2 regions of the Agrobacterium sp. 20P9.1.2 genome follow, and region 2 is predicted to be linked to the other one. Evidence: riboswitches for the same ligand, from Rfam matches in the RefSeq annotation. Region 2 holds a riboswitch; the other holds the start of a gene.
The links. Region 2 has a riboswitch for cobalamin ahead of AC27VJ_RS18025 (DUF1636 family protein). Riboswitches for the same ligand answer to the same signal wherever they lie in the genome.

Region 1: it holds a riboswitch for cobalamin, as region 2 does, so the genes downstream of both, nrdH (glutaredoxin-like protein NrdH) here and AC27VJ_RS18025 (DUF1636 family protein) in region 2, are expected to answer to the same signal.

Annotation. Positions count from the first base shown of each region.
Region 1 covers NZ_JBYOKI010000003.1:646,270-650,354, forward strand. Annotated here, with positions in the region: gene nrdE (class 1b ribonucleoside-diphosphate reductase subunit alpha) at 1-1,536, opposite strand, end outside; gene nrdI (class Ib ribonucleoside-diphosphate reductase assembly flavoprotein NrdI) at 1,524-1,922, opposite strand; gene nrdH (glutaredoxin-like protein NrdH) at 1,980-2,201, opposite strand; cobalamin riboswitch at 2,532-2,751, opposite strand; gene AC27VJ_RS12465 (hypothetical protein) at 2,876-3,925, opposite strand; gene AC27VJ_RS12470 (low molecular weight protein tyrosine phosphatase family protein) at 4,073-4,085, shown strand, end outside.
Region 2 covers NZ_JBYOKI010000006.1:259,503-263,587, reverse strand. Annotated here, with positions in the region: gene AC27VJ_RS18035 (cobyric acid synthase) at 1-353, opposite strand, end outside; gene cobO (cob(I)yrinic acid a,c-diamide adenosyltransferase) at 357-974, opposite strand; cobalamin riboswitch at 1,081-1,289, shown strand; gene AC27VJ_RS18025 (DUF1636 family protein) at 1,404-1,829, shown strand; gene cobW (cobalamin biosynthesis protein CobW) at 1,823-2,860, shown strand; gene cobN (cobaltochelatase subunit CobN) at 2,864-4,085, shown strand, end outside.

The sequences.
Region 1 (4,085 bases), on a different contig from region 2:
GGCGACTGTGTAGAAATAGATATTGGTGAAATCGACACCTTCATCCGAGCCGTAATAAATCCGCTCCCGCGCCAGATAGCCGTGCAGGTTCATCTGGCCAAGCCCAATGGCGTGGCTGTCGTCATTGCCCTTTTCCACCGAGGGAACGGAGGAAATGTGGCTCATGTCAGAGACCGCAGTCAGCGCGCGGATGGAGGTTTCGATGGTCTTGCCAAAATCCTGCGAATCCATGGTGGAGGCGATGTTCAGCGAACCGAGATTGCAGGAGATGTCCTTGCCCATCTGGTCATAGGACAGGTCTTCATTGTAGGTGCTGGCTTCGCTGACCTGCAGGATTTCCGAGCATAGATTGCTCATGGAAATACGTCCGGCAATCGGGTTGGCCCGGTTCACCGTGTCTTCGAACATGATGTAGGGATAACCGCTTTCGAACTGTATCTCCGCAATCACCTGGAAGAAATCACGGGCTTTGATCTTCTTCTTGTGAATGCGGCTGTCGGCCACCATCTCGCGGTACTTTTCCGTGACGGAAATTTCGGTGAATGGCACGCCATAGACGCGTTCGATATCGTAAGGCGAAAAGAGGTACATATCCTCGTTGTTCTTCGCCAGTTCGAAGGTGATATCGGGAATGACGACGCCAAGCGACAATGTCTTGATGCGGATTTTCTCATCCGCATTCTCGCGCTTGGTATCCAGAAAACGCATGATATCCGGGTGGTGGGCGTTGAGATAGACCGCCCCTGCCCCCTGCCGCGCACCCAGCTGGTTGGCATAGGAAAACGCATCTTCCAGCAGCTTCATGACCGGGATAATGCCGGAAGACTGGTTTTCGATCTGCTTGATCGGCGCACCAGCCTCACGAATATTGGTGAGCGACAGCGCCACCCCGCCGCCGCGCTTGGAGAGCTGCAAGGCAGAATTGATGCCACGCGAGATGGATTCCATATTGTCTTCCACCCGCAGCAGGAAGCACGACACGAGTTCGCCGCGCTGCTTCTTGCCCGCATTGAGGAAGGTCGGCGTCGCGGGCTGGAAACGCCCGGAAATGATCTCGTCTACCAGATCGCGCGCCAGCTGCTCATTGCCCTGCGCCAGCGTAAACGCCACCATGCAGATGCGATCTTCGTAGCGCTCCAGATAACGTTTTCCGTCAAAGGTTTTCAGCGTATAGCTGGTGTAGTATTTGAACGCTCCGAGAAAAGTCGGGAAGCGGAACTTCTTCGCATAGGCATAATCGAACAGATCACGCACGAAGTTGAAAGAATACTGATCGAGCACCTGTTGCTCGTAATACCCCTCACTGACCAGATAATCGAGCTTTTCCCGCAGATTGTGAAAGAACACCGTGTTCTGGTTCACATGTTGCAGAAAATACTGCCGGGCCGCCATGCGGTCCTTTTCAAACTGAATGTGCCCGTCCTCATCGTAGAGGTTCAGCATGGCGTTCAGCGCGTGGTAATCCAGCGTCGGTTCAGTGGATTTCACCGCATGACCCTGCGAGGGCTTGGGGGAAATGGTGGTCAACGTATCCAAAATCGTTCCAATCCATGTTTGACATTGGCGACATCTTCGGGCGTGCCCAGAAGCTCGAAGCGATAGAGAAACGGCACCGCGCATTTGCGCGATACGATGTCTCCCGCCGAGGCGAAGGCCGCGCCGAAATTCGTGTTACCCGCGGCGATGACGCCACGGATGAGACTGCGGTTGGCAACTCTGTTGAGAAAATGAATGACGGGCTTGGGCACCGCCCCCTTTAGCCCGCCGCCGCCATAGGTGGGCGTCAGCAGCACATAAGGCCCGTCCACCTCGGGCGCCTCTTCATCTGCCGAAAGCGGCAGACGCAAAGCCCGCACGCCCAGCTTTTCGACAAAGCGATGGGTATTTTCCGAACGGCTGGAATAATAAACGATAAGGCCCATCACATCCCCGGCTGGCTGAAACGCCGCACGCTTTTCTGGAGCGCAGCGGCTATAGGCTTAGGCTAGAGCGCCGATCATATCCGGGCGGAAGCCTGCCCAGTGCTGCTCACCGGCAATAACCACAGGCACCTGGCGGTAGCCCAGCCCCTGCACCAGCGCATAGGCATCAGCATCTTCGGAGACATCGACGATCCTGTAATCGATGCCCTGACGGTCCAGCGCGCGGGTTGTGGCAGTGCATTGGACGCAGGCGGGTTTGCTGTAGACAGTAATGGTCATGATTTCCTCTTGGGATTGGACAAGCGAGAGCGAACGCGCAACCGGACGAAGCGCGTGGGCGACATGGCAATGAAAGCGAACACAGGCCGACTGGCACCGCACCTCACAGAAGATGCGACGTCATCCGACAGACGCAGACTATCGGGAACGGCTTACGCCACCCGCAAACAGTCACACGAGGGTTGAACACCTTCGCAAAAAGGCACTGAACAAGAAAAACAAACTGGACATGGACTTCACCCCGAAGCAGCTCATGCAGGACATTCGGGAACACGACACGCGCGGCTCCATGCCGCAACAGACCGTAATAGCTCCCGGACACCCCGCCCGTTGACGTAATCGCTCTAGGCAGGTCTCCTGGCTCGCGGATCAACGTATCTATCCCACCTTCCCGGATCGACATGACCCAGTGGCATTTTGGAACAGACACTCACCACTTACAGTTGCGGGGGCAGCTACGGCTTTTGAACGCTCATCATGAACGCACCGTATTCCCATCTTAGCCTCACAAGTCTTGCGACTCGAAGGAACCTAGAACACTACATATAGTAGACGAGGTTAATTTCCCGTCAAGACTTATTGCGATTTGTGAGAAATGAGATGGGGAAAACGTTTAGGTCGGGCGGGACTGGCGGTGAATACGCCTGCCCGTTGCGGGCCTTGTGGCACCCTGACTAATGCGTCGAGGGTGCGCGTAGCGCGTCAATGAGGGCATAGATCACGGCGACCAGGACCAGCAGGGTCGTGCCGCTAAAGGGAAGTGGCAACATGATCTGCTCGGTTGCAAAGGCTCCGCCAACCACCAGAACGATCTGAACCGCAGCAAGAATCAGCATTGTGGTCAGGGGTAAGATCACGCCCCTATTCGCGAAGAAACGGCGGTAGCCAAAAACGAAAACGGGAATCAAGACGGCCGTCACGGCGAAAACATAAACCCTCAGCCACTGTGCGTCCGGCAGCGAATCCGGCGCCAGAAAGGCCAGCGGCATCAGGACATAGCTGCTGGCAGTTGCCGCAAGCAAGGGAGGCCAAACGACCACATTCATCCAGCGTATCGAACCCGTAGCCGCCTTCTTATCCTGATTGCTCAGCACGGCACGTATGGCAAAGACCACCAGGCCGACCGCGACAGCAATGATGCCAATTGCCAACAGAAACTGCGAGCCGCCGACAGCGCCAACTCGCAACATTTCAAAAGACGAAGACAGCTGAGATGGCAGCGTCATCAGCGCGGGCAGAAGCCACAAAATCCAGAAACCGGCGACGAGACTTGGCAGAACGACGAACCGCGACAAGAAAAGAAGTACGGCCACACCGCCGACCAGCGACGCGATGATGACCGCCACGCCAAAGGAACCGGCATCGGCCAGAAAACCCATGGTCGATACCATCTGCGCAATGCCGGAAGCCTGCGACACGGCCAGAACCAGTGCGAGGATATCCTCAACCACGACCAGCGCTACGCTGTTTTCCAGACGCGGAACAAAGAGGCGAACGATCTGCCCCAGCGCAAACGCCGTCAGAATAGAGCCCACCCCCAACGCTAGAATCGAGAGCTGAGAGGGAAGACCATTCCTCGATTGCGCTTCCATGAAAGCAGGATCGAGCCCCGGCATCGCAATATTCCAGCCAATCATGGCCACAACCGAAATCAAAACCACCTGTCCAAGAACGACAAATATGCTGCTTTTGCTGGACTCGGAGCTATCAACCGTAACGCTCATGGATTATCCTCTTTATACAACTTAAGATCATAACCAAACTTATCGGCATGTCACGGATTTCTCGAGTGGAATTGGTATCATAACAGATCTCAAATTCAGCTGGGATAGGCACAATTACAACCGTGAGCATCTTGAAAGGTTAGCTGCATGAAGAACATCC
Region 2 (4,085 bases):
TCCAGCACGCGCGGCATCAGCCCAGCTTTCATATGCTGATAATCCGCCGCCTTGGCATTGCCGATGACCTTTCCCTGCACCACCACCTGTGCGCCGGTTTCGCTCTGGGGTTTGAGCAGCACCGGGTTCATGTGTACGGAAAGGGGAACGCCTGCGGCGCGCGCCTGCAAAGCCTGCGCCCTGCCGATCTCTCCGCCATCGGCGGTCACGGCGGCGTTGTTGGACATGTTTTGCGGTTTGAAGGGCATGACGGACAGCCCGCGCCGGGTAAAGGCACGCGCCAGCCCCGCCACCATCAGCGATTTGCCGACATCGGAGCCGGTTCCCTGAAACATCAAAACGCGTGCTGTCATTGATCAGAACTCAATGCCGGACTGGGCTTTGACGCCTGCCTTGAAGTGGTGCTTCACCAGCGTCATTTCCGTCACCATATCGGCGGCATCGATCAGAGGCTGCTTGGCGTTACGGCCTGTGACGATGACGTGCAGGCCGGGGCGACGGTTCTGCAGGGTCTCCACCACCTCCTCCAGCGGCAGATAGTCATAGCGCAGCGCGATGTTGAGTTCATCCAGAACCACGAGGCCGATGGTTTCATCGGCCATCAGCGTCTTCGCCTCTTCCCACGCTTTGGTGGCGGCAGCGACGTCGCGTTTCAGATCCTGAGTGTCCCACGTGAAACCTTCACCCATGGTGCGCCATTCCACCCGGTCGCCGAACAGGGCCAGTGCGCCCTGCTCGCCGGTGGACCATGCGCCCTTGATGAATTGCACGATACCGACGCGTCTGCCAGTGCCCAGCATGCGCAGGGCCAGACCAAAGGCGGCGGTGGATTTGCCCTTGCCGGGGCCGGTGTTGATCATCAGCAGACCTTTTTCGATGGTCTTTTCTGAGACTTCGGCGTCCTGCACGGCTTTGCGGTTGACCATTTTGGCGCGGTGACGTTCGGCTTCGCTGTCGCTGATGTCGCGGGTCATGGCGGCTGGTCCTTCCGGGTCTCATGCTTTTTCAAAGCGGCGACTATAACCAAAACGCGTGCCGCGGCAATGATGCGCGGCATTGACATAAAAGCATCGCAGGGCATAAGGGTTAAGGACTGACGGTCTTTTTCCGGCAACGGGAAAAGCTAAGAGGGAACACGGTGCATTTCGCTTGAGCGGAAAAATCCGTGGCTGCCCCCGCAACTGTAAGCGGTGAGCCCGCGCTGAAAGCCACTGGATGAAAATCCGGGAAGGCAGCGCAAGGGTGTTGAAGCCGCAAGCCAGGAGACCTGCCGTTTCAGGAAAAACGTCTGCCGGGCGGGGTGCTCCGGTCAGCCGGTTGTTCGGACAATGGCTGTGCGTGTCCCGCATTCCGTTTCGATATCCGCACCCCTGAGACATTTTGAAGGCGCGGAAAGCAGACCCTTGGATATTACAGCAACATCGACCAGCCAGACCGAAAAGACGGACCGTGACACCGCACCCGGCGTCGTGGTCTTCGTCTGCCGCAGCTGCCGGTCCGAAGCCGAACCGAATGCAGACCCCCGCCCCGGTGCGCTTCTGACGGAGGCTGCCTTAGCGCTTGGAGCGAGTGAAGGCGTGACCGTTCGCAGCGTCAATTGCCTTGCCAATTGCAAGCGTGGCCTCAGCGCCGCGATGCGCAGCACCGACGGTTGGTCCTACATGTTTGGCGGCCTGACGGAAAACGATGCCGCAGACCTGATGACTGGCGCGCGCCTGTTGGCCGCAGCACCGGATGGGCTGATGCCCTGGCGCGGACGCCCCGATAGTTTGAAGCGTGGCCTTGTGTCGCGCATTCCCCCTTTGCATTTTACCGAGGAGACATCATGACCACGCTCGATCGCGTTCCCTGCACCATCATCACCGGCTTTCTAGGCGCGGGCAAAACCACGCTTTTGCGCGGCCTTCTGGAAAAGCTCGAGGGCAAGCGGCTGGCGATCATCGTCAACGAGTTCGGCGATGTCGGCATCGACGGTGAAATTCTGAAAGGCTGCGGCATCGAAAGCTGCCCGGAAGAAAACATTGTGGAACTGGCCAATGGCTGCATCTGCTGCACTGTGGCCGATGATTTCCAGCCCGCCATCGAACAGATTCTGAGCCGTCAGCCGCGCGTCGAGCATATTCTGATCGAAACATCGGGCCTCGCTCTGCCCAAGCCACTCGTGCAGGCCTTCCAGTGGCCCGCCATCAAAAGCCGGGTGACGGTGGATGCCGTGGTCGCCGTGGCCGATGGTGCAGCCCTTGCCGAGGGCATGGTCTCGCATGATCTGGAGGCGCTTGCCGCCCAGCGTCAGAATGACGAAGCACTTGATCACGACGATCCGGTCGAAGAAGTCTTCGAGGACCAGATTGCCTGCGCCGACCTCATCGTTCTGACCAAGGGCGATCTGCTGGATGCCGAAGGTCTGGAGCGCGCCAAGGCGCATATCAATGCGCATCTGCCGAAAGCTGCGAAGATCGTCGTCGCCTCCAATGGTGCGGTCGATCCCGCGGTGCTGATCGGGCTTGGTCTTGCGGTTGAAGAGGACATCGAAAACCGTCACACCCATCACGATGAGGAAGAAGACCACGATCATGACGAGTTCGACAGCTTCGTCGTGGAACTGGATGCGGTGACGGATGCCGATGCTCTGGCTGCTCGCATTTCCGAAACGGCGGCTTCTGAAAATGTGCTGCGCATCAAGGGTTTTGTCGAGGTCTCGTCCAAGCCGATGCGGTTGCAGGTGCAGGCGGTCGGCTCGCGCGTCAACCATTACTTCGACCGTCCCTGGGCGACAGGTGAAGTTCGCCGCAGCCGTCTGGTAGTGATAGGTGAAAAGGGTCTTGACCGCGCGAAAATCGAGCGGATGTTGGCGGCCTGATCCATGCACATCCTCGCCACCACATCCTCGTCTCTGGACGACCTGATCGAGCCGGTTGATCTCAACCAGGGTCAGGCGGATGTGGTGGTGCTGTCCTTTTCGACCAGCGATCTGGGCGGGCTGGAACGTGGATGGCAGCGCAGCACGGATGGTTCCGTCTCGCTCCTCTCCGCAAACCTTTCCGAGTTGCGCCATCCCATGTCGGTCGATCTGTGGATCGAAAAGACGGCGGAACATGCCAAGCTGATCCTTATCCGGATTCTCGGCGGTGCCGACCGCTGGCGTTATGGCGTCGACGAATTGTCGAGAATGGCGCGGCGGCGCGGTATCAAGCTGGTGCTTTTGCCGGGGGAATGCAGCGAGCGCGATGAAAAGCTTGAAGCGGCGTCCACAGTCGATCTGCCGACGCAGTTCAAAATCCTGTCTTTCTTTCGTGAAGGCGGGTCTGAGAATATGGACCGGGTTGCAAAAGGGCTTGCGGCCTTTGCGCAGGGGGAAGTCTGCCCGGACATGGCAGCAGAGCCCTTGCCAAAAAGCGGATTTTACAAGCCGGACGAAGGCGTTGTTGGACTTTCGGCAGCGTTGAATGGATTTTCAGAGCAGGCACCCCTGATACCAATCCTGTTTTACCGCTCCATGCTGATGGCCGCCGATGTCGCCCCAATCGACGCGCTTTACGCAGCGCTTCGCGAGCGCGGCTTTGCCCCTTTGCCGATCTTCGTCAGCGGTTTGAAGGACGGTGAAGCGATCCGGTTTCTGGAACAGACACTTGGTCGTTTGAAGCCGGCGGCAATGGTGACGGCAACGGCCTTTGCTAGCCAGTCGGATGAGGACGGCAGGAGCCTGTTCGACCGGCTGGGCGTCGCGACCTTTCAGGTCATCATGGCCACCACGCGGCGGGATGGCTGGGCAGAAAACATCCGCGGCCTCAACCCCTCCGATCTTGCCATGCATGTCGTGCTGCCGGAGCTGGATGGCCGTCTTCTGGCCGGTGCGATTTCCTTCAAGGCACCTGACCCGGAGGGCGGGCGGGGTCTTGTTCATCAGGCTGAGCCGGATCGTGTCGAGCAGGTTGCGAACCGCATCGCCGCATTTCTCCGTTTGAAAAAAGCCGCTCCGTCTGAGCGGCAGATCGTCATTCTCATGCCGGATTATCCGGGCGCAGCACCGGGACGGACCGGTTATGCCGTCGGTCTGGACGTGCCGCAAAGCGTGCTGGAGATGC